One region of the Streptomyces sp. NPDC002044 genome, then DNA from elsewhere that is predicted to be linked to it. Evidence: predicted binding sites of a transcription regulator. Region 1 holds the regulator's gene; the other holds the start of a gene.

Region 1 (14,136 bases):
CCTGGCCGTCGTGGGGCTCTGCGCCCGGTTCGGCCCGCGGCGGTGGGTCTGCGCCGCCTTGGCCGTGCTGCTGCTCCTCGCGGTCCTGCGGCCGCCTCTGCTCGTCCGTACGCTCGCGCACTGGCCGCCGCCCGACTGGCGGCTCGTCCAGTGCGCCGTGGGGCAGGGGGACGCGGCCGTGCTCGCCCTCGGCCCGGGCACGGCCATGGTGGTCGACGCCGGCCCGGAGCCCGGCCCGGTGGACGCCTGCCTACGGGCCCTGGGCGTACGCGCGGTGCCGCTGCTCGTGCTGACGCACTTTCACGCGGACCACGTGGGAGGGCTGCACGGGGTGCTGCGCGGGCGGTCCGTAGGTGTGATTCAGGCCACCACGCTGGAAGATCCGCCGGGGCAGGCGCAGTTCGTCCGCCGGGCCGCGGCCGCCGCGGGCGTGCCCGTTGTACCGGCGGCTGCGGGGGAGCGGCGGCGGGCCGGGCCGCTGGACTGGGAGGTGCTCTGGCCGCCTGCCGGACCGCCGCCCGAGGGACCCAACGACGCGAGCATCGCCCTGCTGGTACGTGGTGCGGGGCTGACCCTGCTCTTGCTGGGTGATCTCGAACCCCCGGCACAACAGGCCCTTTTGAGGCACCATCCGGAGCTGGGGCCGGTGGACGTCCTCAAAGTCGCCCACCACGGCTCGGCGCACCAGGACCACGAACTGCTCGCCCGCGTCAGGCCGAGGTTCGCCATCGTGCCGGTCGGTGCGGGGAACCGCTACGGACACCCCGCACCAGGTACGCTCACGCGACTGCGGGCGATGGGTACGACCGTGCTGCGCACCGATACCGACGGCTCGATCGCCGTCACCGGGGCCGGTCCTGGGATGCGAGCGTTTCCGGCCAACCGCCGTCGGAGCCGACGCGGGCATACCGGGCACGACCGTTCTGTTTGCCCGCAACCCGACAGCATGATCGAATTCGTTTTCGCCAGAGCGGTACGAGTCCACACAGCACGGGGGTGCATAGACCTTGTTCGGGCGACGACGGGGGATGGAGACGGCCGGAAGTTCCAGCCCGCACACATCCGCCACACTGACGCTCCCACCGACGGCGCGGCTGCTCAGCTGCCGGGTTCTCGACACGGTCCACCAGCCGGTCCGGCTGGCCGCGTTCGAGGTGACCGACCCGATCGGCCGCCGGATCGTCAGCGGGGAGACCGACCCGTACGGCGGGTTCACGGCGGCCGTTCCGGAAGGGGAGTACCGGCTCTCGGTCACGGCCGAGGGGTACGCGCCGTTCCACGGGGCGACGATCGTGGGGGATCCGGCGCAGCCCGGCACCGCCGAGATCATCCTCGACGCGGTGGAGCCGCCGCTGCTGCCGCAGCCCGGCCACTGGGAGCTCGACCCGACGCATTCGTCGATCGGTTTCTCGGCCCGCCACATAGGGTTCGCGCGTGTCCGCGGCCGTTTCAACACGTTCGCCGGCGCGGTGCGGATCGCGGAGCGCATGGAGGACTCCTCCATGCACGTGATCATCGACGCGGCGAGCATCGACACGGGTCTGCGGATGCGGGACGACCACCTGCGGTCGGCGGACTTCCTGGACGCGGTCCGGCACCCCACGGTGGAGTTCTACAGCGAGCGGTTCATCCACCGCAGCGGCAGCCGCTGGGCGGTCGCGGGCGCCCTGACCCTGCACGGGGTCAGCCGCTCCGTCACCCTGGACACCCAGTACCTGGGCCTGGGCACGGGCCTCGAGGGCGAACCCAGGGCGGCCTGCCGGGCCACGGCCGAGCTGCACCGCGAGGATTTCACCCTGAACTGGCAGTCGATGCTGGCGCACGGGGTCGCGGCGATCGGGTCGAGCGTCGACGTGACGCTGGACATCCAGATCGTCCACAAGGCCTGACGGGGTCAGGGAGCTTCGAGCCAGCCCTCGTAGGCGTCGGCGAGGGCGTCGAGCGCGGCGGGGTCGAGCCGTTCCCGCGGGTCCTCGACCACCACCAGCCACTGGGCGTCCTCGGCGTCGTCCTCGCCGGCCAGGGCGTCGCGGACCAGCTGCGGTTCCTCCGGGAGGCCGAAGCGGTCCGCGGCCTCCCGGGCCACCTCCTCGGCGGCGTCGCGGTCGGGCAGGACGAGTACATGTCGCACGTTCACGCGACCATTCTCGGGCACGCGGCGCGGGGGGCTGTCCGTGCGGCGTGGGATGCTGGATCCGATGGCCACCAGGAAGAACTCCACCGACGATCCGCTCGCCCCGCTCACCCTCGCGGTGGGGCAGGAGGACCTGCTGCTCGACCGTGCCGTCCGGGAGATCGTGACGGCCGCCCGGGCCGCCGACTCCGAGACGGACGTGCGCGACCTCGCCCCGGAACAGCTCCAGCCCGGCACGCTGGCCGAGCTGACCAGCCCGTCGCTCTTCTCCGAGCGCAAGGTGCTGATCGTGCGCAACGCGCACGACCTGTCGGCGGACACGGTCAAGGAGGTCAAGGCGTACCTCGCCGCGCCCTTCGAGGAGATCACCGTCGTGCTCCTCCACGCGGGCGGAGTCAAGGGCAAGGGACTGCTCGACGCGGCCCGGAAGGCGGGGGCCCGCGAGATCGCGTGCCCGAAGATGACGAAGGCGGCGGACCGACTGGCCTTCGTACGGGGCGAGTTCCGCACGCTGGGCAGGTCGGCGACGCCCGAGGCGTGCCAGACCCTGGTGGACGCGATCGGAAGCGACCTGCGGGAACTGGCGAGCGCGGCGGCGCAGTTGTGCGCCGACGTCGAGGGCACGATCGACGAGGCCGTCGTCGGCCGGTACTACACGGGCCGGGCCGAAGCCTCCAGCTTCACGGTGGCCGACCGGGCCGTCGAAGGGCGCGCGGCGGAGGCACTCGAAGCGCTGCGCTGGTCCCTCTCCACCGGGGTGGCCCCGGTGCTGATCACCAGCGCCCTGGCTCAGGCGGTCCGCGCGATCGGCAAACTGGCCTCCGCCCCGCGCGGTGCCCGCCCGGGTGACCTCGCCCGGGACCTGGGCATGCCGCCGTGGAAGATCGACCGGGTCCGCCAGCAGATGCGGGGCTGGTCGGCCGACGGTGTCGCCGACGCCCTGCGCGCGGTGGCCGCCGCCGACGCGGGCGTCAAGGGCGGCGGTGACGACCCCGAGTACGCGTTGGAGAAGGCCGTGGTGGCGGTCGCCCACGCGGCCCGGCCGCCCCGCCGCTAGGGGGTGTCGTCACACTCGTTCCTGCCGTGCGGGCGTAGGGAACGACTTTGACGACACCCCTGGTGCCGTGACCGAGTCCGCGTCGTCGGTGCCGTGCATCGCGAGGCGCAGGAGCGGCCGAGCGCCGGACGTGCCCGGCCGGCCCGACAGCGCGGCGCGTACGCCCTCGGGCGATCACCCGGCCCGGCCGGTTGGTCCCGTTGCGCGGTGTCGCGGGCCGGCGTCCGGAAACGGGGTCGGCCCGCATCCGGACGCAAAGAAGCCCCCCAGTGGGGACCAGGGGGCTTCCACGCTGGTCAGCGTGGCGTACTAGCCAGCGTGCCGTGTCCAGAAACGAAGTCACGAGGTGTGCCGCACTTGCCGCGGCGTGCGAACGCAGGCCGCGTGCGGCGCGGTGTGCCGGTCGGGAGCGGAAGAGAGGGTCCGCTGAGTCCCTGCCGGCGATTCACATCGAGAGCTCAGCCCTGCAGGGCGGCAACCTTGACAGCCAGCGCCGACTTCTTGTTGGCGGCGGCGTTCTTGTGGATGACGCCCTTCGAGACAGCCTTGTCGAGCGCACGCGCGGCGGCGCGAGAAGCCACGGTGGCCTTCTCGGCGTCACCGGCGACGACGGCCTCGCGGGCCTTGCGGATCGCGGTCTTGAGCGAAGACTTGACGGCCTTGTTGCGCAGGCGCGCCTTCTCGTTCGTCTTGTTCCGCTTGATCTGGGACTTGATGTTCGCCACGAAAGAGCCTTTTCAGGTTCAGAGTTTTGTTCTTCGGATTGTGTCCCGACAGCCGAGAGGCCATACGAGACACAGCTACCCAGGCTACCAGGCACTCCGCGGGTGGCCCAAACCGAGCGCACTGCCCCGTCCATGGGACCATGGGAGTCTGCGTACAGATCCGAGATCCCGCCGCCGAGGGCGACGGGAGCCGGATCCACGCTCCGACCGACGCTCCGCAAACGCTTCCGACTGCGACCCGAGAATCAGGACACTGCGTGCCCGCGATCCCCAGCCACGTGCCCGAGCCGAGCCGTACCGACCCGGCGCTGATCCGCAACTTCTGCATCATCGCGCACATCGACCACGGCAAGTCGACCCTTGCCGACCGGATGCTCCAGCTCACCGGTGTGGTCGACCAGCGGCAGATGCGTGCCCAGTACCTCGACCGCATGGACATCGAGCGTGAGCGCGGCATCACGATCAAGTCCCAGGCGGTCCGGCTGCCCTGGGCCCCCACCACGGGCGAGGGTCTGGGCACCACCCACATCCTCAACATGATCGACACCCCCGGGCACGTCGACTTCACCTACGAGGTCTCGCGCTCCCTCGCCGCGTGCGAGGGCACCGTCCTCCTCGTGGACGCCGCCCAGGGCATCGAGGCCCAGACCCTCGCCAACCTGTACCTGGCGATGGAGAAGGACCTCGCGATCGTCCCGGTCCTGAACAAGATCGACCTGCCGGCCGCCCAGCCGGAGAAGTTCGCCGAGGAACTCGCGAACCTGGTCGGCTGCCAGCCGGAGGACGTGCTGCGCGTCTCGGCGAAGACCGGTCTCGGCGTGGACGTGCTGCTCGACAAGATCGTCGCCACGGTCCCGGCCCCGGTCGGCCCCAAGGACGCCCCGGCCCGCGCGATGATCTTCGACTCGGTCTACGACTCGTACCGCGGCGTGGTCACCTACGTGCGTGTGGTCGACGGCCAGCTCAACAAGCGCGAGCGCATCCGCATGATGTCCACCGGCGCCACCCACGAGCTGCTGGAGATCGGTGTCTCCTCCCCGGAGATGACCCCGGCCGACGGCATCGGCGTCGGCGAGGTGGGCTACATCATCACCGGCGTGAAGGACGTCCGTCAGTCCAAGGTCGGTGACACGATCACCAGCCTGCACAACGGCGCGACCGAGGCCCTCGGCGGCTACAAGGACCCGCGGCCCATGGTCTTCTCGGGCCTGTACCCGCTCGACGGCTCGGACTACCCGGACCTGCGCGAGGCCCTGGACAAGCTGCAGCTCAACGACGCCGCGCTGGTCTACGAGCCGGAGACCTCGGCGGCGCTCGGCTTCGGCTTCCGCGTCGGCTTCCTCGGCCTGCTCCACCTGGACGTGGTGCGCGAGCGCCTGGAGCGCGAGTTCGGTCTCGACCTGATCGCCACCGCGCCGAACGTCGTCTACCGGGTCGTCCTGGAAGACGGCAAGGAAGTCTCCGTCACCAACCCGAGCGAGTTCCCCGAGGGCAAGATCTCGGACGTGTTCGAGCCGGTCGTCCGGGCCACGCTGCTCGCGCCCTCCGAGTTCATCGGCGCGATCATGGAGCTCTGCCAGCAGCGCCGCGGCACCCTCCTCGGGATGGACTACCTCTCCGAGGACCGCGTCGAGATCCGCTACACCCTCCCGCTCGCGGAGATCGTCTTCGACTTCTTCGACCAGCTGAAGTCCAAGACGCGCGGCTACGCCTCCCTGGACTACGAGCCCACCGGCGAGCAGTCCGGCAGCCTGGTCAAGGTCGACATCCTGCTGCACGGCGACAAGGTCGACGCGTTCTCCGCCGTCTGCCACAAGGACGCCGCCTACGCCTACGGCGTGCGCCTGGTCGCCAAGCTGCGCGAGCTCATCCCGCGGCAGGCCTTCGAGATCCCGATCCAGGCGGCCGTCGGCTCCCGCGTCATCGCCCGCGAGACCATCCGCGCCATCCGCAAGGACGTCCTCGCCAAGTGCTACGGCGGTGACATCTCCCGTAAGCGGAAGCTGCTGGAGAAGCAGAAGGAGGGCAAGAAGCGGATGAAGATGGTCGGCTCCGTGGAGGTCCCGCAGGAGGCCTTCATCGCCGTCCTGTCCAGCGACGAATCCTCCGGCAAGAAGAAGTAGCGACCGGTACGGAACGAGGCCCTCACGCTCAGGCGCGAGGGCCTCTTTCGTTATGAACCGGCCGCTCGCGGGCTCTTACGCACCGGCCTGGCGGCCTCTAGTCTGATCACTGCTCGATGGTTACTCGCCAGTCACTAACCGGCGCGTCTCAAACCCGCCAGTCCCAAGCGCCCCCCAAGCGCCCCACGCCCACGCACTGCCGCGTGGACCGGTCCGGAGGATGTCGTGAGCGACACACAGACCTTGATCGAGAACCGTCCGCCCACCGTGGCGGCCCTCTTCCTTGAGCGCGTCGCCGCCACGCCCGACGCGGAGGCGTACCGGTTCCCGGTCCCCGCGGCCGGCGGCGAGGGCGCTCCCGACGACTGGAAGTCGCTCAGCTGGGGCCAGGCGGCCGAGCGTGTCTTCTCCATCGCCGCCGGCCTGATCACCCTCGGCCTCGAAGCGGAAGACCGTGTCGCCCTCGCCTCCAACACCAGGGTCGAATGGATCCTCGCCGACCTCGGCGTGATGTGCGCGGGCGCCGCGACCACCACCGTGTACCCGAGCACCAACGCCGAGGAGTCGGCGTACATCCTCGCCGACTCGGCCAGCCGGGTCCTGATCGCCGAGGACGCCAAGCAGCTGGCCAAGGCGCGACAGCACCGCGCGGACCTGCCCGGGCTGGCGCACGTCGTCGTCCTGGAGGCCGCCGACGCCGTCCCGGCCGACGGGGACCCGGACGGCTGGGTGCTCTCCCTCGCGGACCTCGAGAAGCGCGGTGCTGCGCACCTCGCCGAGAACCCCGGGGCGGTGAAGGAGCGGATCGCGGCGATCACCGCCGACCAGCTCGCCACCCTCATCTACACCTCCGGCACCACCGGCCGGCCCAAGGGCGTGCGGCTGCCGCACGACAATTGGTCGTACATGGCCAAGGCGACCGTGGCCACCGGGCTGATCACCAAGGACGACGTCCAGTACCTGTGGCTGCCGCTGGCCCACGTCTTCGGCAAGGTCCTGACCTCCGGCCAGATCGAGGTCGGGCACGTCACCGCCGTCGACGGACGCATCGACAAGATCATCGAGAACCTGCCGATCGTGCAGCCGACCTACATGGCGGCCGTCCCGCGCATCTTCGAGAAGGTCTACAACGGGGTCGCCGCCAAGGCGCGGGCGGCCGGCGGGGCCAAGTACAAGATCTTCCAGTGGGCGGTCGGCGTCGCCCGCGAGTACGCGAAGGTCACGCAGGACAACTTCCGGCGCACCGGCAACGCCACCGCGCCCTTCGGCCTCACCACCAAACACAAGATCGCCGACGCGCTCGTCTACTCCAAGCTCCGCGAAGCCTTCGGCGGCAACCTGCGCGCCGCCGTCTCCGGGTCCGCGGCCCTGGCGCCCGACATCGGCTACTTCTTCGCCGGCGCGGGCATCCACATCCTGGAGGGCTACGGCCTCACGGAGTCCAGCGCCGCCTCCTTCGTGAACCCGGGCGAGGCATACCGCACCGGCACCGTCGGCAAGCCGCTCCCCGGCACCGAGGTCCGCATCGCCGACGACGGCGAGATCCTGCTGCGCGGCCCCGGCATCATGGAGGGCTACCACGGGCTCCCGGAGAAGACCGCCGAGGTGCTGGAGGCGGACGGCTGGCTGCACACCGGGGACATCGGCGAGCTGTCGGCCGACGGCTACCTGCGGATCACCGACCGCAAGAAGGACCTGATCAAGACCTCGGGCGGCAAGTACGTCGCCCCGGCCGAGGTCGAGGGCCAGTTCAAGGCGATCTGCCCGTACGTGTCGAGCATCGTGGTGCACGGCGCGGACCGGAACTTCTGCTCGGCGCTCATCGCGCTCGACGGACCCGCCATCCTGGGCTGGGCCGCCGAGAACGGGCTGGAAGGCAAGACGTACGCGCAGGTCGTGGCCGCCCCGGAGACGACGCGGCTGATCGAGACGTACGTACAGACCCTCAACGAGGGGCTCCAGCGCTGGCAGACGGTCAAGAAGTTCCGGCTGCTGCCCCGGGACCTGGACGTCGAGCACGGCGACCTCACGCCGAGCCTGAAGCTGAAGCGGCCCGTGGTCGAGCGTGAGTTCAAGCACCTGATCGAGGAGATGTACGAGGGCTCCCGCGAGGCGTAGCACCCGCCGCGGGACCGGCGGGGCGGGGCATCGGCCCGCCCCGCCGCGCCCGCCGTTCCCGGGAGGCGCGCCGGGTGCGGGACAATGGGCGCATGCCTTCCGCACTGCCCGACGGTGAACCCATGCCCGAAGACGGCTCGCTGCCGTCGCACGCCCTGGCGGGCGCCGGCGAGCGGCCGCTCGGCTTCTACCTGCACGTCCCGTACTGCGCCACGCGCTGCGGGTACTGCGACTTCAACACCTACACGGCCACCGAGCTGCGCGGCACCGGCGGCGTCCTCGCCTCCCGGGAGTACTACGCCGACACCCTGATCGACGAGGTCCGCCTCGCCCGCAAGGTGCTCGGCGACGACCCCCGCGCCGTCCGCACCGTCTTCGTCGGCGGCGGCACGCCCACGCTGCTCCCGGCCCGGGACCTCGTACGGATGCTCGCGGCGATCCGGGACGAGTTCGGCCTGGCCGAGGACGCCGAGGTCACCACCGAGGCCAATCCGGACTCCGTGAACCCGGAGTACCTGGCCGAGCTGCGCGCCGGCGGCTTCAACCGGGTCTCCTTCGGCATGCAGAGCGCCCGGCAGCACGTCCTGAAGGTCCTCGACCGCACCCACACGCCCGGGCGGCCCGAGGCGTGCGTCGCGGAGGCGCGGGCGGCGGGCTTCGAGCACGTCAACCTCGACCTGATCTACGGCACGCCGGGGGAGTCGGACGAGGACTGGCGGGCCACCCTGGCCGCCGCGCTCGGCGCCGGGCCGGACCACATCAGCGCGTACGCCCTCATCGTCGAGGAGGGCACGCAGCTCGCCCGCCGCATCCGCCGCGGCGAGGTTCCGATGACGGACGACGACGTGCACGCCGACCGCTACCTGATCGCCGACGAGGTCATGACGCGGGCCGGGTACCACTGGTACGAGGTGTCGAACTGGGCCACCACCGAAGCCGGCCGCTGTCTGCACAATGAGCTGTACTGGCGCGGAGCCGACTGGTGGGGCGCGGGCCCCGGCGCGCACTCGCACGTCGGCGGCGTCCGCTGGTGGAACGTGAAGCACCCCGGCGCCTACGCCGCCGCACTGGCGGGCGGCAGGTCCCCGGGCGCCGGGCGCGAGCTGCTGTCGCCGGAGGACCGGCGGGTCGAGCGCATCCTGCTGGAGCTGCGGCTGCAGGACGGCTGCCCGCTGACGCTGCTGGCCCCGGCGGGGCTCGCGGCGGCCGGGAAGGCCCTCGCGGACGGACTCCTGGAACCGGGCCCGTACGCGGCCGGGCGGGCCGTGCTGACCCTGCGGGGACGGCTGCTGGCCGACGCGGTGGTCCGGGACCTGGTGGACTGACGCCCGCCGTACGGGGTGAGGGGCGCCGTGACGGGTGACGGGCAGACGGCGGCAGGACGGGCGGACGGCGGGAGAAGCGGGCGGCGCTGGGCCTCAGGGGGCCGTCACGAAGTCGATCAGCTCCTCGACGCGGCCCAGCAGCGTCGGCTCCAGGTCCTTGTACGAGGTCACCCGCGACAGGATGTGCTGCCAGGCGGCCCCGGTGTTCTCCGGCCAGCCCAGGGCCCGGCAGACGCCCGTCTTCCAGTCCTGCCCGCGCGGCACCACCGGCCACGCGGCGATGCCCAGCGCGGATGGCTTCACCGCCTGCCAGACGTCCACGTACGGGTGGCCCGCGATCAGCACGTCCGGCGAGGTCACCGCGGCCGCGATGCGGGACTCCTTCGACCCCGGCACCAGGTGGTCCACGAGGATGCCGAGCCGGGCGTCCGGGCCCGGCCCGAACTCCGCCACGATCGCCGGGAGGTCGTCGATCCCCTCCAGGTACTCCACCACCACGCCCTCGATCCGCAGGTCGTCGCCCCAGACCCGCTCCACCAGCTCCGCGTCGTGCCGGCCCTCGACGTAGATCCGGCCGGCCCGCGCCACCCGCGCCCGCGCCCCCGGGACGGCGATCGACCCCGACGCCGTACGGGACGGCGCCACCGGGCCGCGCGGCGGGCGGACCAGGGTGACCACCGCGCCGTCCAGCAGGAACGCGGCGGGTTCCATCGGGAACACCCGCCGCTTGCCGAACCGGTCCTCCAGGGTCACCGTGCCCGCCTCGCAGCCCACCACCGCGCCGCAGAAGTCCGTACCGGCGGCCTCGACCACCAGGTCGGGCTCCGCCGCCACCTCGGGCACGGCCTTGGGGCGCTTCCACTGCGGGGTCAGGTCGGGGGAGTACTCGCGCATCCGGCCGACACTAGGAGAGGCGCGGCGATCACGCCTCCGACACGCCGAAACGCGCGGCCAGTGTGGCGCGTTGCGCACGGACGAAGGCCGCGTCGACCACCGCTCCGTGACCCGGCACGTACAGCGCGTCGTCACCGCCCAGGGCCAGCAGCCGGTCCAGGGCGTCCGGCCAGCGGGCCGGCACCGCGTCGTCGCCCGCCTGCGGCTCGCCCGACTCCTCCACCAGGTCCCCGCAGAAGACCGTCTCGCGCTCGCCCGGGACGAACACCGCCAGGTCGTGCCCGGTGTGCCCCGGCCCCACGTTGGCCAGCAGCACCCGCACCCCGCCCAGCTCCAGCGTCCACTCGCCCGACACCGTGTGCCGGGGGAGCACCAGCAGCTCGACGGCCTGCGCCGCCTCCGGCGAGGCCAACCCGTGCCGCACCGCGGACCGCCGCAGCGTCTCCCGCCCGGCGTCCAGGACGGAGTCCAGCCCGACCGCGGCGTACACCTCGGCCCCGGAGAACGCCGCCGCGCCCAGAACGTGATCGAAATGCCCGTGCGTGAATGCGATATGGGTCACGCGGCGGCCCGTCAGCCGCTCGGCCCCGGCACGGATCTCCGCGCCCTCCCGCAGGCACGAACCGGGGTCGATCAGGAGCACCGACTCGTCCCCCACCACCAGTCCCACGGTGCAGTCCCACACCGGAAGACGCCGCCGTCCGGCCCGTCCGGTCAGCCGTTCCCAGCCCGCCTCTTCCCATCCCACGTCCATGCGGCGACGCTACCCTGACGGGCCACCCTTGCCAGGGTCTTACTACCCGGCCGTACACTGGGCGGGGGATCTCTGGCACTCGAACGACCAGAGTGCCAAACGGAATGCCAACGAACGCCGGCGGAACACGGCGACGGACCACAGCTGGAGGTGTGCGCGATGCTCAGTGAACGCAGGCTCGAAGTGCTGCGCGCCATCGTCCAGGACTACGTCGGGACCGAGGAGCCGGTCGGCTCCAAGGCGCTGACCGAGCGGCACCGGCTCGGCGTCTCACCCGCCACCGTGCGCAACGACATGGCCGTGCTGGAGGACGAGGGCTACATCGCCCAGCCCCACACCAGCGCCGGCCGCATCCCCACCGACAAGGGCTACCGGCTCTTCGTCGACCGGCTGGCGGGGGTCAAACCCCTGTCGACGCCCGAGCGCCGGGCCATCCAGAACTTCCTCGACGGCGCGGTGGACCTCGACGACGTCGTCGGCCGTACGGTGCGGCTGCTCGCGCAGCTCACCCGGCAGGTCGCCGTCGTCCAGTACCCCTCGCTGACGCGTTCCACCGTGCGTCACGTCGAGCTGCTGTCGCTGGCCCCGGCCCGGCTGATGCTCGTACTGATCACGGACACCGGGCGCGTCGAGCAGCGGCTCATCGACTGCCAGACCCCCTTCGGGGAGACCTCGCTCGCGGACCTGCGGGCCCGGCTCAACAGCCGGGTCGTCGGCCGCCGCTTCACCGATGTGCCCCCGCTCGTCCAGGACCTCCCCGAGTCGTTCGAGGCCGACGACCGCGCCACGGTCTCCACCGTGCTCGCGACGCTCCTCGAAACCCTGGTCGAGGAAGCCGAGGAACGGCTGATGATCGGCGGAACCGCCAATCTCACCCGCTTCGGACACGATTTTCCCCTGACGATCAGGCCGGTGCTCGAAGCGCTGGAGGAGCAGGTCGTGCTCCTCAAGCTGCTGGGCGAGGCCAGTGAGTCGGGAATGGCCGTACGGATCGGGCACGAGAACGCCTACGAGGGGCTGAACTCCACGTCGGTCGTCTCGGTCGGTTACGGTTCGGGCGGCGAATCCGTCGCCAAACTCGGCGTGGTCGGACCGACCCGCATGGATTACCCCGGAACGATGGGAGCGGTACGCGCAGTGGCACGTTACGTCGGACAGATCCTGGCGGAGTCGTAAGTGGCCACGGACTACTACGCCGTTCTCGGCGTGCGCCGCGACGCTTCCCAGGACGAGATCAAGAAGGCATTCCGGCGGCTTGCGCGCGAGCTGCACCCGGATGTGAACCCCGATCCCAAGACGCAAGAGCGTTTCAAGGAGATCAACGCGGCGTACGAGGTGCTCTCGGACCCGCAGAAGAAGCAGGTCTACGACCTCGGCGGTGACCCGCTGTCCTCCTCGGGCGGCGGCGCGGGCGGATTCGGTGCGGGTGGCTTCGGCAACTTCTCCGACATCATGGACGCCTTCTTCGGCCAGAGTCAGCAGCGCGGCCCGCGCTCGCGGACCCGCCGCGGCCAGGACGCCATGATCCGTCTCGACCTGGAACTGGACGAGGCGGCCTTCGGGACCACCAAGGACATCCAGGTCGACACGGCCGTCGTCTGCACGACCTGCTCCGGTGAGGGCGCCGCCCCCGGCACCTCGGCGCAGACGTGTGACATGTGCCGCGGCCGCGGTGAGGTCTCGCAGGTCACCCGGTCCTTCCTGGGCCAGGTCATGACCTCGCGCCCCTGCCCGCAGTGCCAGGGCTTCGGCACCGTCGTCCCGACCCCGTGCCCCGAGTGCGCGGGCGACGGCCGGGTCCGGTCCCGCCGCAGCCTCACGGTCAAGATCCCGGCGGGCGTCGAGAACGGCACCCGCATCCAGCTCGCGGGCGAGGGCGAGGTCGGCCCCGGCGGCGGCCCCGCCGGCGACCTGTACGTGGAGATCCACGAACTGCCGCACTCGACGTTCCAGCGCCGCGGGGACGACCTGCACTGCACGGTCACCATCCCGATGACGGCGGCCTCCCTGGGCACGAAGTGCCCGCTGGAGACGCTGGACGGCCTGGAGGAGATCGACATCCGGCCCGGCACCCAGTCCGGGCAGGCGATCCCGCTGCACGGGCGCGGCGTCACGCACCTGCGCGGCGGCGGGCGCGGCGACCTCATCGTGCACGTCGAGGTCACCACTCCGAACAAGCTGGACGCCCAGCAGGAGGAACTGCTGCGCCAGCTGGCGAAGCTGCGCGGCGAGGAGCGGCCCACGGGCCAGTTCGCGCCGGGTCAGCAGGGCCTGTTCAGCCGCCTGAAGGACGCCTTCAACGGCCGCTGAACGGCCCGCGGGCACGCGTACGAGCCCGGCCCGGGAACACCCCGGCCGGGCTCCGCGCATCCTGCCCGTACAGGGCGCTCCCGGGCCGGATGCGGACTATGCCAGGCGAAAGCCGTGATTCGGTGCGATGAGCGGGACATGGCACGATGCAGTCCATGTCCACCGCACCGAACGGTCTTTCTCCGTACCCGATCGTGCAGGCTCCCATGGCGGGCGGCGCCTCGTGCCCTCCGCTCGCCGCAGCCGTGTGCGAAGCGGGCGGACTGGGCTTTCTGGCCGGCGGGTACAAGACCGCCGACGGCATGTACCAGGAGATCAAGCAGCTGCGCGCCCTCACCCGGCGCCCGTTCGGCGTCAACCTCTTCCTGCCGCAGACCGGCCACGTGGACCCGGCCGCCGTCGAGGCGTACCGGGGCCAGCTGGCCGGCGAGGCCAACTGGTACGGCATCTCCCTCGCCGCCGAGGACATCATGGGCACCTCCGACGACGGCTACGACGCCAAGCTCGCCATCCTCCTGGAGGACCCGGTCCCCGTCGTCTCCTTCACCTTCGGCCGGCCCTCCGGCGCGGCGCTCACCGCGCTGCGCAAGGCCGGCACGTACACCGTCGTCACCGTGACCTCGGTCGAGGAGGCCCGCGGCGCTCAGGAGGTGGGCGCCGACGCGGTCTGCGTCCAGGGCGTGGAAGCCGGCGGCC
Region 2 (14,136 bases), on a different contig from region 1:
TACTACAAGCTCCCGCACAACGGCTCGCTGCGCGCCACCATCAAGTCCGCGCTCCCGGCCGGGTTCCTGGGCGTCGGCGAGCCGCTGATCTACGGCGTCTCGCTGCCGCTGGGCCGCCCCTTCGTCACCGCCTGCGTCGGCGGCGCGGCCGGCGGGGCCTTCGTCGGCCTCTTCAACCAGCTGGGCGTGGGCTTCGGCTCGACCGCCATCGGCCCCTCGGGCTGGGCCCTCTTCCCGCTCCTGGACGGCACGTCGGGCCTGGGCGCCACCCTCGCGATCTACGCGGGCGGCCTGGCGGTCGGCTACCTGGTGGGCTTCGCCGCGACCTACTTCTTCGGCTTCACGCGGCAGATGCTGGCCGACCTCGACACCGCCCCGGAACCCGCCCCGCCCACCCCGGGCACCGGCTCCGGCACCGACCCCGACAAGCAGCCGGCCCTGGCCTGACCCCGCACCGACGGCGGCGGGAGCACCCCTGCCGGGGTGCTCCCGCCGTCTGCCCGACGCGTCAGCAGTTGTCCGGTGCCGGCCGGCCCGCGAAGCGGTCGGCGATCCAGGTCAGGTACTCCCGCTCGGCGACGAAGGGGATCGTCTGGTGGGTCGCCCCCTGGTACGTCGTGTACTGCACCGGCTGGTCGAAGGCGCAGGCCCGTTTCACGTAGTCGGTGGTCGAGTACGGGTTGATGACGGTGTCCGCGGTCCCCTGCATGACCAGCACCGGCGCCACGGTCGTCACGTAGCCCGGGGTGTTCTCGTGGAACCGCCGGTGCCAGGTCTCCGGCACCTCCAGCAGCCCCTTGAAGAGGGTGTCGAGCTGCCCGGTGTTGCCCACGTTGTTCTGGATGACGTCCGAGAAGTGCTCGATGCACGCCACCCCGTCGCCCGCCAGCGCGTCCAGCCCGGCCGGCTTGAGGACGTCCTCGGCCTTCAGCTCCGGGTACGCCGCCAGGAAACCCCGGTAGACGTTGATCCGCAGGGCCGCCTGGTGCGACGGGGACGTCGCGTCGGTCGGGCCGGGGCGGACCAGGCCGCGGAACTCCGGGCCGAGGTCGGCGGCGGGCGCCAGCGCGGCCACGCCGACCAGCTTCGTCTCGGGGGTGTAGGAGGGCGCGTTCTGGCCGACGAACAGGGCCGCCCCGCCGCCCTGGGACCAGCCCAGCACGGCCGCCTTGTCGTTGGCGCGGGCCGCCCCGATCCGGCGGGCCGCCCGGACCGAGTCCAGGACGTTGTTCGACTCGGTGGCGCCGACCACGTACTGGTGGACGCCGGGCGTGCCCAGCCCCTGGTAGTCGGTGCCGACCACGACGTCGCCCGCCGCGAGGAAGTCCGTCAGTGCCGGCACGCCGACGTCGATGCCGTACGGGCTGTCGTACGTGAAGTAGTCGATCAGGTCGACCGCCGGGTCCGGCACCGCCGACGGCGCGCACATGCGCGGCCCGCCGACCGTCCCGTGCGCCCAGGCCACGACGTTGCGGCCCTGCTTCGGCGCGTGCCGGTCCGGCCAGGCGACGATGCCGGACACCGCGACGGGGCTGCCGTCGCCGAGGGTCGACAGGTACAGGATCCGGCAGGCGCGGGCCCCGTCCGGCGCGGAGACCTTCCGCGCCCAGATCAGGTCCCCGTGGGTGCCCTCGGGCAGCGGCGACGGCGGGGTGTAGAACCGCTCGCCGTGCGGTCCGACGGGCACGCCCGGCGCGCACTCGACCCGGCCGCCCTTGCCGCCGCCCGGACCGTCCTCGTCCGCGGCCGCCGCCACGGGGCCGCCGAAGCCCAGGGCGAGCACCGCGGCCGTGGCGGCCGCGATGATCGCCGATACCCGTCGTCTCATCCGATGTCCCTTCACCCGCACTCGATGCAGGAGCAGAGACTAGGAAAGATGATGTGATTTGTCACACATGATGACCTTTCAGTTCGTATGTGTCGCAGGCCGGTTGAACCGGATGCGGAGTCCTTCGGCCACCCCTCCCGCCGCCCGCCCCGCTCGATTCCCGTCCGGCCCCGCGGGTCCGGCAGGATGCGCTCATGAGCGACGCGATACCCCCTGTGGTCCCCACGGGCCGACTGGCCGCCCTGCCCCAGCCGGAGTTCTACCTCCCGGGTACCGGCGGACTGCACCTGCGCCCCTGGAACGCGTACGACGCGCCCGCCCTCGTCGAGGCGTGCCACGACCCGGACATCCGGTTCTGGAACCGCCCCAGCCTGCTCGACGAGGCCGGAGCCGTGGCGCGGATCGCCCGCTGGGAGGCCCGCCGGCAGGCCGAGGAGGGCGTGCTCTGGGCGGTGGCACCCGCCCAGGGCGGCCAGGCGTTCGGCCTGGTCGGCCTGGGGGACGTGGATCTCGCGGGCGGCAGCGCCGAGTTCCTGTACTGGCTGCTGCCCGCCGGCCGCGGCGTCGGGGTCATGGCGCGGGCCACCGACCTGGTCAGCCGCTGGGCCTTCGAGACCCTCGGCTTGCACCGCCTGCGCATCACCCACTCCGTGCGCAACCCGGCGTCCTGCGTCGTCGCCCTCCGCGCCGGATTCCCCCTGGAGGGCGTCATGCGCGGCGCGCTCCTGCACGCCGACGGCTGGCACGACGAGCACCTGCACGCCCGCCTGCGCACCGACTGAGCGGGCACGCCGCCGGGGGCCGCTCCGGGCCGCCCCCGGCCCGTACGGTCCGGGCCGCCCGGACAGGATCAGCCGCCCGGGCAGGATCACCCGTACGGTCCTCCGCCACCCCGGGGGCGCACGGGCGGTGCGCTCCCCGTGCCCCCGCCGCACCCCGGGCGGTCGTTGACCGGCCCCGCCCGGCGTGATGCCCTCGGCCCCATGCGCAACCCCCTGAGCCGGGCCACCGTGCCCCTGGCCGCCGCCGTCCTGGCCGCCGTGGCCGTCCTGCCCGCGGCCGCCGCCACGCCCCTCCCCGTACCGGAGACCAGCGCGGCCGCTCCGGCCGCCGACCACCCCACGTACATCGTCACCGTCCATCCGGCACTCGACCCGGCCACCGTCGCCGGGGCCTACGGGATCACCCCGATCCACGTGTACCGCGACGCCCTGAACGGCTTCGCCGCCCGTCTCTCCCCCGAACAGGTCGAGGACCTCCGGGCGACGCGTTCCGTCGTACGGTCCGTCGAGGCGGACGGCACCGCGTCCGCGGACGGCACCGCCGGCTGACCGCCCCTGGGGACGGCCCCGCAACTCCGCTCCCCGGCAGCTCCCTTAGGGTTGTGTGGATCAACCCACCGGTTGGTCGGGGGACCGGGGGGACCTGTGGACGACGTCACGACCGAAGTGTTCCGGCCACTGCTGGCGGACGATCCGCGGACCGTGGCCGGCTACCGCCTCGCGGCCCGGATCGGCGCGGGCGGCATGGGCCGGGTCTACCTGTCGCACACCCAGGGCGGCCGCCCGGTGGCCATCAAGGTGGTCCGGCCCGAGCTGGCCGAGGACCCGGCGTTCAAGCGGCGGTTCCGCCGCGAGGTCGAGGCGGCCCGGCGGGTCCGGGGCGCGTACACCGCCGAGCTGATCGACGCCGAGGCGGACGGGGTGCCGCCCTGGCTGGCCACCCTGTACGTACCCGGCCCCTCGCTCTCGCAGGCGGTCGCCCGGAGCGGCCCCCTGCCCGTGGCCGCGGTGCTGTGGCTCATGGCGGGCGTGGCCGAGGCCCTGCAGGCCATCCACGGTGCGGGCATCGTGCACCGCGACCTGAAGCCCTCGAACGTCCTCCTCGCCGCCGACGGGCCCCGGGTCATCGACTTCGGCATCTCACTGGCCTCGGGCACCACCACGGGCACGGCCACGCACTCCGCCATCGGCACGCCCCAGTACATGGCTCCCGAGCAGGCGTCGGAGGGCGAGGTCACGGCGGCTACCGACGTGTTCGCACTGGGGCAGACGGCGGCGTTCGCGGCACTGGGCCGGCCCCTGTACGGCGACGGCCCCTCCATGAGCGTGCTGTTCCGGATCGTCCACTCCGACCCCGACCTGTCCCTGCTTCCGGAACCGCTGCGCCCGCTGCTCGCGCGATGCCTGGCCCCCGATCCGGCGGATCGGGCCACCCCGGCGGAGATCGTGGCGTGGTGCCGGCAGCGCCTGGGAGGGGACGCGGACGCGGGCGGCGGACCGGCCGTCTGGCGGGAGGTGACGGGGCCGGAGGTGGTGACCCCCGGCCCGCTCCACCACCCCACCCCGGTGCGGACGACACCGGTGGCCGGACGGTCCGGAACCCGCCCGGAGCCGGGATCGCCCCCGCCGCCCGCGCCCGCACCGGCGCCGCCCGGGCCGCAGGAACGGCGCCGGCGCGGGCGGCGTACCGCGCTGATCGTCGGCGCGGCGGTGACGGCCTGGGCGGTCCTGCTGGCGGGCCTGGGCTGGATGGTCATGGACGGCGCGGACCGGCTGCGCGACCGCGCGGCCGCGCGGACCGCACCGGGGGCGGTCTCCGGCGCGGCGACCGGCGGCACGGCGAAGGGAGCCGCCCCCGAACCGTCCGCGCCGAGCACGCCCGAGGCGCCCAGGACGCCCGCGCCCCGCCCGTACCCCATGGTCCGCCTGGGGGAGGGGGAGGACTCCGTCAGCTTCAGGGAGCCGGTCCGGCGCGAGGACCGCACCGGGGACCTCCGCCTGGCCTGCACCCGGACCACCTGCGCCCTGGAGAGCGACTCCAGCGTGATCGCCCTGCTCCTGGGCGAACCGCGCGGCTCCCTCGACACGTGCCGTTTCGCCCTCCGAGAGGTCGAATCGCGCAGCGTCACCCTCGCCGCGGCGGCGGCCGGGAGCGAGTTCTGCGTCAAGCACCCGTCGGGGGACATCGCGCTGCTGGTGATCCAGGTCAAGTCGGTCGTGCGGCTGAAGGGCCTGCCGGACTGGGTGACCGCGGACATGACGGTCTGGCCCGCGTCCTGACGGAGCGGGGGCGGGACAGGACCGACCGGCCTGAGCCACTGCCCGCTGCCCGCTGCCCGCTGCCCTGGGAGGCGACCCCCTAACGCCGGTACACGCGCAGTTCCGACACCTCGTACGACATCTCCGTGGCCCCCGGGTCCGGCGCCGGGTGGTAACGCCCGGCGCAGACCGAGAGGTTGACGATGAGGTACGCGCGCCAGTTCCGGCCGACGCCCCGGCCGTCGCTGAACACGCGGGCGCCGTTCACCCACCAGACGACCGAGTTCCTCCCGAACTCGACCTTCAGGTCGACCCACCCGCCGGGCCGCACCGACGGGTCGCGGTGGTAGCGGTGGCCCTCGCGGACGTGGTTGGACAGCTCCAGCAGGTCCGGGTTGTCGGGGTGGTACTCGAAGACGTCGATCTCCTGCCCGCCGTCCCGCCAGGTCCAGATCGCGGGCCAGGCCCCGCGCTCCACCGGCAGCCTCACCCGGGCCTCCAGCACGTCGCCGGTGCGCGCCATGAAGCCGCCGTCGCTGCCCTCGGTGGTGAGGAGGCCGGCGTCCCAGTTGCCGTCGGGGCGCAGGGTCGCCCGGAAGACCCCGCCGCGGCTGTAGGCGGGGTCGGCGACGAGGTGGTCCAGCTTGTTGTCGCCCGGGTTGACCGGACCGCCGCCGGGATACGCCCACGAGCGGCCGGCGACCCACTGGGAGGTGGAGGCGAAGTCGGCGGTGAAGACGGGAGTGCGGCGCGGCGCGAACACGGGCACGCCTCCACCGCCCTCAGGAACGAGGCGGCTTGTCAGGCGCCGCAGCCATCCGAGCGTGTCCGAGAGCATGACTGTGCTTTGCCCGCCGGAAACCGGCCGAACCTCCGGTTCTCGCTGAGAGTAATCGCACGAACGCGTTCAGCGAGCAGAGGCGTGCGCCGCGCGCACGAAGGCCCGGATGAGCGCCGGGGACTTCACTCCGCGCTCCCCCTCGACCCCGCTGGACACGTCCACGCCCCACGCGCCCGTGGTCTCCAGGGCCTCCCGGACGTTGCCGGGCGTCAGCCCGCCCGCCAGCAGCCAGCGGCCCTCCGGCGCCGTGAACTCCTCGGAACCCCAGTTCCAGGGCTTGCCGGAGCCCGGGTCCGGTGCGTCGATCAGCAGCAGGTCCTCGCCGTACTCCCCGCACCGACGGACGTGCTCCGCGGTGGCCCGCAGCAGGGTCCGGCCCCCGGCCCGCAGCGCCGCGAAGTCCTCGGGGCCCTCCTCGCCGTGCAGCTGGACGCCCCGTACGCCGCTCTCCTCGGTGAACCGGGCGACCTCCGCCACCGACTGCCCCCGGAACACCCCGACGGTGAGCACCCCCGGCGGCACCTCCGCCGCGAGGGCGCGCGCGGTCGCGGCGTCGACCGTACGCGGGCTGCCCGGGGCGAACACGAACCCGACGGCCCCCGCCCCCGCGGCCACGGCCGCCTCGACGTCGCGCGCGTTCTTCAGGCCGCAGATCTTGACGAAGGGTGCGCTGCTCTCGCTCATCCCCCGAGTCAACCAAACCCGCCCGTCCCGCGGCACTCCGTCCCGAGGACCGGGCACGGCCCCGGCCCCGGCCCCGGCCCCGGCCCCGGCGCTAGCCTGATCTGAGACCCGGGCCCCGGCCCGGCACAGCACGCACGCGATGCGGAGGACCACGGTGACCGCCATGACCGAACGGGCCACACCGATAGACACCACGCTGTCGGCACCTCCGACCTTCGAGAGCCTCCTGCGCACCGTCGAGGAGATGAACACGCCAGACGGCTTCAGGGCGGAGATCATCCGGGGGAAGATCGTCGTGTCACCGTGGTCCAAGCTGCGCTACGTCCGCCCCACGCGTGCCCTGCGCCGACAGCTGGAGGCAGAGGCTCCGGACGGGCACATCGCGGAGACCTCCCCCTTCCTGTTCCGCTTTCCCTCGGCCGGTCGCGCCTACGGTCCCGACCTCTTCGTCGCCGACGAAGCGGCCTTCGAAGCGGACGGCCGCCACGCGGACGGGGCGGCGCTGTCCCTGGTCGGGGAGTTCACCTCCGTCTCCACGAAGGACGCGGACCGGACCGACAAGCTCGACGTCTACGGCCTGCTCGTGCCGGTCTGCCTGGTCATCGACATGCAGGGCTCGGAGATCACCTGCTTCTCGGCCCCCTCCCCGCACGGCTACCGCTCCCGCACCACGGTGTCCTTCGGCGAGCCCCTCCACGTACCGGAACCGTTCGGCTGCGTCATCGACTCGTCCGGGTTCTGACCACGGGCGCCCCGGCGGACCCCGGAATCCGTTCGTGGCGGCGCGGGCGCGGGCCGCAGAATGGTGCGATGAACGACAACGGGGTGGAGATCACCACAGGCGGCGCGGACGCCGGGCTCGACGCGCGGCTCAGCGAGGAGCTGGACGCCTTCAACCGGGCGGCGACGGAAGGACTCCGGCAGTCCGAGTTCACCGTCCGGGTCACGGACGCGGACGGCGCGCTCGTCGCCGGGCTGAGCGGCTGGAGCTGGGGCGACCGGGCCGGCATCGGCATGACCTGGGTCCGCGAGGACAGCAGGGGCGACGGCTGGGGCGGCAGGCTGCTGGCCGCCGCCGAGGACGAGGCCCGCCGGCGGGGCTGCGCCAGCCTCCTCGTCTCGTCCTTCACCTTCCAGGCCCCGGCCTTCTACGCCCGCCACGGCTACGTGGAGACGGCCCGCGTCCCGGGCTTCCCGGGCGGCCACGAGGACGTGTACTTCCTCAAGCAGCTCTGACCGGCCGACCCCGTCCCGTGCTCCGGCGGCCGGGAGAACGCCCGAGGGCGGCACCCCCCGCGGGGGGTGCCGCCCTCGTTCGAGAACAGCCGATCAGCCGGGGCCGATCAGAAGTCCATGTCACCACCCGGCATGCCGCCGCCCGCGGGGGCACCGGCCTTCTCGGGCTTGTCGGCGATGACGGCCTCGGTCGTCAGGAACAGCGCGGCGATCGACGCGGCGTTCTGCAGCGCGGAGCGCGTGACCTTCGCCGGGTCGATGATGCCCTCGGCGATGAGGTCGACGTACTCGCCGGTGGCCGCGTTCAGACCCCAGCCCGGGGTCAGGTTGCGGACCTTCTCCACGACGACGCCACCCTCGAGGCCGGCGTTGACGGCGATCTGCTTCAGCGGGGCTTCCAGGGCGAGCTTGACGGCGGCAGCGCCGGTCGCCTCGTCACCCGTGAGCTCCAGCTTCTCGAAGACCGCGGAGGCCTGCAGCAGGGCCACGCCGCCACCGGCGACGATGCCCTCCTCGACGGCCGCCTTCGCGTTGCGAACGGCGTCCTCGATGCGGTGCTTGCGCTCCTTGAGCTCGACCTCGGTCGCGGCGCCGGCCTTGATGACGGCCACGCCGCCGGCCAGCTTCGCGAGGCGCTCCTGGAGCTTCTCGCGGTCGTAGTCCGAGTCGGAGTTCTCGATCTCGGCGCGGATCTGGTTGACGCGACCGGCGACCTGGTCGCTGTCGCCGGCACCGTCGACGATGGTGGTCTCGTCCTTGGTGATGACGACCTTGCGGGCGCGGCCCAGCAGGTCGAGACCGGCGTTCTCCAGCTTGAGGCCGACCTCCTCGGAGATGACCGTGCCGCCCGTGAGGATGGCGATGTCACCGAGCATGGCCTTGCGGCGGTCGCCGAAGCCCGGAGCCTTGACGGCGACGGACTTGAAGGTGCCACGGATCTTGTTGACGACCAGGGTCGACAGGGCCTCGCCCTCGACGTCCTCGGCGATGATCAGCAGCGGCTTGCCGGACTGCATGACCTTCTCCAGGAGCGGCAGCAGGTCCTTGACCGAGCCGATCTTGGAGTTGACGATCAGGATGTACGGGTCGTCGAGCGACGACTCCATGCGCTCCATGTCGGTGGCGAAGTACGCCGAGATGTAGCCCTTGTCGAAGCGCATGCCCTCGGTGAGCTCGAGCTCCAGGCCGAAGGTCTGGGACTCCTCGACCGTGATGACGCCTTCCTTGCCGACCTTGTCCATCGCCTCGGCGATGAGCTCGCCGATCTGGGTGTCGGCGGCGGAGATGGAGGCCGTGGAGGCGATCTGCTCCTTGGTCTCGACATCCTTGGCCTGGGCGAGCAGGGCGGCGGAGACGGCCTCGACGGCCTTCTCGATACCACGCTTGAGGGCCATCGGGTTGGCGCCGGCGGCTACGTTGCGCAGGCCCTCGCGGACGAGTGCCTGGGCGAGCACGGTGGCGGTGGTCGTACCGTCGCCGGCGACGTCGTCCGTCTTCTTGGCGACTTCCTTGACCAGCTCGGCGCCGATCTTCTCGTACGGGTCCTCGAGCTCGATCTCCTTGGCGATGGAGACACCATCGTTGGTGATCGTGGGGGCGCCCCACTTCTTCTCAAGGACGACGTTGCGACCCTTGGGGCCAAGGGTGACCTTGACGGCGTCGGCGAGCTGGTTCATCCCACGCTCGAGACCGCGCCGGGCCTCCTCGTTGAACGCAATGATCTTGGCCATCTGAAGTGGTCCTCCCGGACAGGGGTGGATTGCTCCGGACCGCGCCCGCGCCCGCGACGGACGGCCTGAGCATCCGGCGGTTCCTTCCCGCCGGACACTGTGGGCCTCACCGACCCGGTCCTCGTTTTAGTAGCACTCTCACCGGGAGAGTGCTAACGCCAATGATTAGCACTCGGCCCCCTCGAGTGCAAGCGGCTTCGGTCAACACCCCGGGAAGAGGCAGGCGCCGCACGGGCCGTGCGGGCCGGACGCACGAGGGGCCCACATCCCTTGTCCAGGATGTGGGCCCCTCGTTGTGCCTCGTACGCCGTGCTCCGGTCCCGCCGCACTCCGGTCCTGCCGGGCCCGCCGTACGTACGCGTCGGTGGCCGATCGCGTGGGGACTAGCCGGCGGCCGCGAGCTTGACCATGTCCGCCTGCGGCCCCTTCTGGCCCTGCGAGATCTCGAACTCGACCCGCTGACCCTCTTCAAGGGTGCGGTAACCGTCCATCTGGATGGCGCTGTAGTGGACGAACACATCCGCGCCACCGTCGACCGCGATGAAGCCGTAGCCCTTCTCCGCGTTGAACCACTTGACGGTGCCCTGAGCCATGCCTAACTCCCCTATTACTGGCCCTTGCGCAGGAACGCACTTCGCGATCCCGGGTCAGAACTTGCGTCGGAACGCGTCGACCGAGGCTGAATGTATCCGCGCCGATGCTGTCTGCAACAGGTCGATCCGACGAGAATTCAGGCCACTAGGAAACATTGAAAAAGAGTGAAAATTTGGCATACTCCAGGGCAACTCGGGCCCGGCATCTTTCGCCAAAGCCCCATACCGCACACGCACATTGACCCGATGTCGACCCTCACGCGGCCCGTTCATATGCGGCGGGCAAGAACAGCGGAGGGGACTTCCCCAACCTTACCGCGCCCAATCAAGCAGAATTGCCCCCTCCGCTTATTGGCGGAAGGGGCAATTTCGGTGTGTCGCGTCACCGCGCGCGGGGTGTCCCCGCGCGGGCGGCCGGCCGCACGGCCGGTCAGCAGCCGCCCGCGACGGCCGGGATGATCGAGACGCCGGCGCCGTCCGGGGTGACGGCCTCCAGGCCGCCCTCGAAGCGCACGTCGTCGTCGTTCACGTAGACGTTCACGAAGCGGCGGAGCTTGCCCTGGTCGTCCAGGACGCGGGCGGCGATGCCCGGGTGGCTCTGCTCCAGCGACTCGATGACCTCGGCCAGGTTCGCGCCCTCGGCGGAGACCTCGGCCTTGCCGCCGGTGTAGGTGCGCAGGATGGTGGGGATGCGGACGTTGACGCTCATGGCGCTACTGCCTTTCCGGTGTGCGAGGGGAGGTTCAGACCAGCCCGGCGGCGCGGAAGGCGTCCAGGCTCGGGCGGATGGTGGCGGTCTGCCCGCTGTCCGCGGCCACCGCCTCCAGGGTCTTGAGGCCGTCCCCGGTGTTCAGGATGACGGTGGTCAGCGCCGGGTCGAGGTGCCCGGCCTCGATGAGCTTCTTCGTGACGCCGACGGTCACGCCGCCCGCGGTCTCGGCGAAGATGCCCTCGGTCTGCGCCAGGATCTTGATGGCCTCGACGACCTGCTCGTCGTTGACGTCGTCGACGAAGCCGCCGGTGCGCCGCGCGATGTCCAGGACGTACGGACCGTCCGCCGGGTTGCCGATCGCCAGGGACTTGGCGATGGTGTTCGGCTTCTGCGGGCGGACCACGTCGTGGCCGGCCTTGAAGGCGGTCGAGACCGGGGAGCAGCCCTCGGCCTGGGCACCGAAGATCTTGTACGGCTTGTCCTCGACCAGGCCCAGCCTGATGAGCTCCTGCAGCCCCTTGTCGATCTTCGTGAGCTGCGAGCCGGAGGCGATCGGGATGACCAGCTGGTCGGGCAGCTGCCAGCCGAGCTGCTCGCAGATCTCGTACGCGAGCGTCTTGGAGCCCTCGCCGTAGTACGGGCGCAGGTTGACGTTGACGAAGCCCCAGCCCTCGCCGAGCGGGTCGCCGATGAGCTCGGAGCAGAAGCGGTTGACGTCGTCGTAGTTGCCCTCGATGCCGACGAGGTCGCCGCCGTAGACACCGGCCATGACGACCTTGCCCTGCTCCAGGTCGTGCGGGATGAACACGCAGGAGCGGAAGCCGGCGCGGGCGGCCGCGGCGCCGACGGCGCCGGCCAGGTTGCCGGTGGAGGAGCAGGAGAGGGTGGTGAAGCCGAAGGCGCGGGCCGCCTCGACGGCGATGGCCACGACGCGGTCCTTGAAGGAGTGCGTAGGGTTGCCGGAGTCGTCCTTGACGTAGAGCTTGCCGGTGACGCCGAGTTCCTTGGCCAGGTTGGCCGCGTCCACGAGCTTGGTGAAGCCCGGGTTCAGGCTCGGCTTGGAGGCCACGTCGGCGGGGACGGGCAGCAGCGGCGCGTAGCGCCAGATGTTGTTCGGGCCGGCCTCGATCGCGGCGCGCAGGGCCTCGGGGTCACCGGTGGGAAGGTCGTAGGAGACTTCCAGCGGGCCGAAGCACTCGACGCACGCGAAGATGGGGCCGAGTTCGAAGCGGGTACCGCACTCGCGACAGGAAAGGCCGGTGGCGGGTCCGAGATCGACAGAGGTGGTTTCGGTCTGTGCAGCCATGATGGCGAGGCCCTTTCTCCTCATCTTCCCCATGGCGCACTTCGCCATGAGACGGAATTGGCACCTTCCCTAGCCGGGGACCTCGCGGAGTGTGCGCAGAACGCATCGCGAGAACCGACTGGAGGGTTGCCGGGGCTTCAACGGGCCGTGTCCCTCTGCCCCTCTGGATGAGCGGTATGGCACCGGGCCGCGCGCTCTTCGGCACGTCCGGGCGTTTGTGGGCGAGCACCCCCGGCATGCGGCGGTGCTTCGCGTTGTTCAAGACTGTAACCGAAGGTCCGGGTGGTTGAGACAGCCGTCCGAACCGCGAGATGGATCACATTTCGGCTTATACCGCCGAGTAACCAGGGAGTGCCGAGAGTGCTGGAAGAGGTGGAGCGCTGGCTGGCCGAGCGCTCCTGGGCCGCCGCCGACCGACCGCTCGCCCAGCTGATCGAACGCAAGCGGGCGACGGGCACCACGGTCAGCGTGGTGCTGCCCGCGCTCGACGAGGAGGCGACGGTCGGCGAGATCGTCGAGGTGATCCGGCGCGAGCTGATGGACGGGCTGCCCGTCCCCCTGGTGGACGAACTGCTCGTCGTGGACTCGGGTTCCACCGACCGGACCGCGGAGGTGGCGGCGAAGGCCGGCGCCCGGGTGGAGCACCGCGACGGGATCCTGCCCCGCCTCCCGGCGCTGCCCGGCAAGGGGGAGGTGCTGTGGCGCTCGCTGCTGGCCACCACCGGGGACGTCGTGTGCTTCGTCGACGCCGATCTGCGGGACTTCTCGGCCTCCTTCGTCTCCGGCATCGTGGGGCCGCTGCTGACCGACCCCGAGGTGCAGTTCGTCAAGGCGATGTACGACCGTCCGCTGGGCGGCGCCCCGGGCCAGGGCGGGCGGGTGACGGAGCTGGTCGCCCGGCCCCTGCTCAACCTGCACTGGCCGCGGCTGGCGGGCTTCGTCCAGCCGCTGGGCGGCGAGTACGCCGTGCGGCGCTCGCTGCTGGAGCGGCTCCCCTTCCCCGTCGGGTACGGCGTCGAGCTGGGCCTGCTGGTGGACGCGCTGCACACGGTCGGGCTGGACGCGCTGGCCCAGGTCGACGTCGGCGTACGGGTCCACCGCCACCAGGACGGGCAGGCGCTGGGCCGGATGGCCGCGGCGATCTACCGCACGGCGCAGCTGCGGCTCTCGCGCGGGCACCTCGTACGGCCGGAGCTGACGCAGTTCGAGCGGGGCCCGGACGGCTTCGTGCCGCGCACCTACGCGGTGGACACCGAGGAGCGGCCGCCGATGCGCGAGATCGAGGAGTACGCCGTACGCCGCGTGGCGTGACGAATCGGACGGTTTGAGGGGGCCCGGGCCCGGCTAGGTTGGCGGCATGGCTTCTCAGGTACTCGTTGCAGCGAACCGCGGCCCGCTCTCCTACGCCCTGGCCGACGACGGAGCGCTCAGCGCCCGCCGCGGCGGCGGCGGACTCGTCTCCGGGCTGTCCGCGGCCCTCGCGGAGCAGCCGGACGCGCTGTGGATCTGCGCGCCGCTCTCGGACGCCGACCGGGAGGCGGTGCGCCGGGACGTCTCCGAACCGGGCGTCCGGATGCTGGACATCGATCCCACGGTGTACGACGACGCGTACAACGGCATCGCGAACTCCGTGCTCTGGTTCACCCACCACCACCTGTACGACGTCCCGCGCGAGCCGGTCTTCGACGCGCGGTTCCGCCGTCAGTGGGACTCGTACACGGAGTACAACCGTGCCTTCGCGCGGGCCCTCGCGCAGGAGGCGGCGCCCGGGGCCCGCGTCCTGGTGCAGGACTACCACCTGGCCCTGGTCCCGGGGCAGCTGCGGGAGCTGCGGCCGGACCTGCGGATCGCGCACTTCACGCACACGCCGTGGGCCTCGCCCGACTTCCTCGGCATGCTCCCCGACGACGTCCGCCAGCAGCTGGTCTGGGGGATGCTCGGCGCGGACGTGCTGGGCTTCCACACGGGCGAGTGGGCGCGGAACTTCGTCGCGGGGGCGCAGACCGACGACGCGAGCGGCGTGGCGGAGGGCTTCTGGCCGGCCGCCGGGCCCAGCGGGGTCCGGCACCGCAGGACGGTGGAGGACGGACGGCGCGAGGAGCGCCCGGAGGAGCCCCGCTTCACGGAGGTGACCGCCTTTCCCCTGGGCGTCGACGGGGACGACC

What was found. The regulator HrcA, encoded in region 1, represses chaperone genes, less so after heat shock. The targets are predictions, from matches to a motif close to TTNGCACTCNGNNNNNCNGAGTGCNAA.
Region 2: a site for HrcA is predicted at 9,526-9,552, ahead of groL (chaperonin GroEL). Genes of this name have one in related genera too.

What each region holds. Positions count from the first base shown of each region.
Region 1 is NZ_JBEOXU010000014.1:30,429-44,564, reverse strand. Features, by position in the region: partial or broken gene ABT106_RS06180 (ComEC/Rec2 family competence protein) at 1-871, shown strand, start outside; gene ABT106_RS06175 (YceI family protein) at 1,029-1,889, shown strand; gene ABT106_RS06170 (hypothetical protein) at 1,895-2,137, opposite strand; gene holA (DNA polymerase III subunit delta) at 2,199-3,191, shown strand; gene rpsT (30S ribosomal protein S20) at 3,650-3,916, opposite strand; gene lepA (translation elongation factor 4) at 4,174-6,039, shown strand; gene ABT106_RS06150 (AMP-dependent synthetase/ligase) at 6,265-8,157, shown strand; gene hemW (radical SAM family heme chaperone HemW) at 8,250-9,482, shown strand; gene ABT106_RS06140 (DUF3097 domain-containing protein) at 9,576-10,376, opposite strand; gene ABT106_RS06135 (MBL fold metallo-hydrolase) at 10,405-11,130, opposite strand; gene hrcA (heat-inducible transcriptional repressor HrcA) at 11,290-12,306, shown strand; gene dnaJ (molecular chaperone DnaJ) at 12,307-13,440, shown strand; gene ABT106_RS06120 (nitronate monooxygenase) at 13,596-14,136, shown strand, end outside.
Region 2 is NZ_JBEOXU010000013.1:65,178-79,313, forward strand. Features, by position in the region: gene ABT106_RS05895 (PTS transporter subunit EIIC) at 1-447, shown strand, start outside; gene ABT106_RS05900 (lipase family protein) at 509-1,828, opposite strand; gene ABT106_RS05905 (GNAT family N-acetyltransferase) at 2,023-2,610, shown strand; gene ABT106_RS05910 (protease inhibitor I9 family protein) at 2,812-3,159, shown strand; gene ABT106_RS05915 (serine/threonine-protein kinase) at 3,256-4,890, shown strand; gene ABT106_RS05920 (LamG domain-containing protein) at 4,970-5,638, opposite strand; gene ABT106_RS05925 (phosphoribosylanthranilate isomerase) at 5,777-6,394, opposite strand; gene ABT106_RS05930 (Uma2 family endonuclease) at 6,558-7,136, shown strand; gene ABT106_RS05935 (GNAT family N-acetyltransferase) at 7,205-7,630, shown strand; gene groL (chaperonin GroEL) at 7,738-9,360, opposite strand; gene ABT106_RS05945 (cold-shock protein) at 9,744-9,953, opposite strand; gene ABT106_RS05950 (MoaD/ThiS family protein) at 10,384-10,662, opposite strand; gene thrC (threonine synthase) at 10,697-11,995, opposite strand; SAM riboswitch class I at 11,989-12,145, opposite strand; gene ABT106_RS05960 (glucosyl-3-phosphoglycerate synthase) at 12,332-13,282, shown strand; gene ABT106_RS05965 (alpha,alpha-trehalose-phosphate synthase (UDP-forming)) at 13,329-14,136, shown strand, end outside.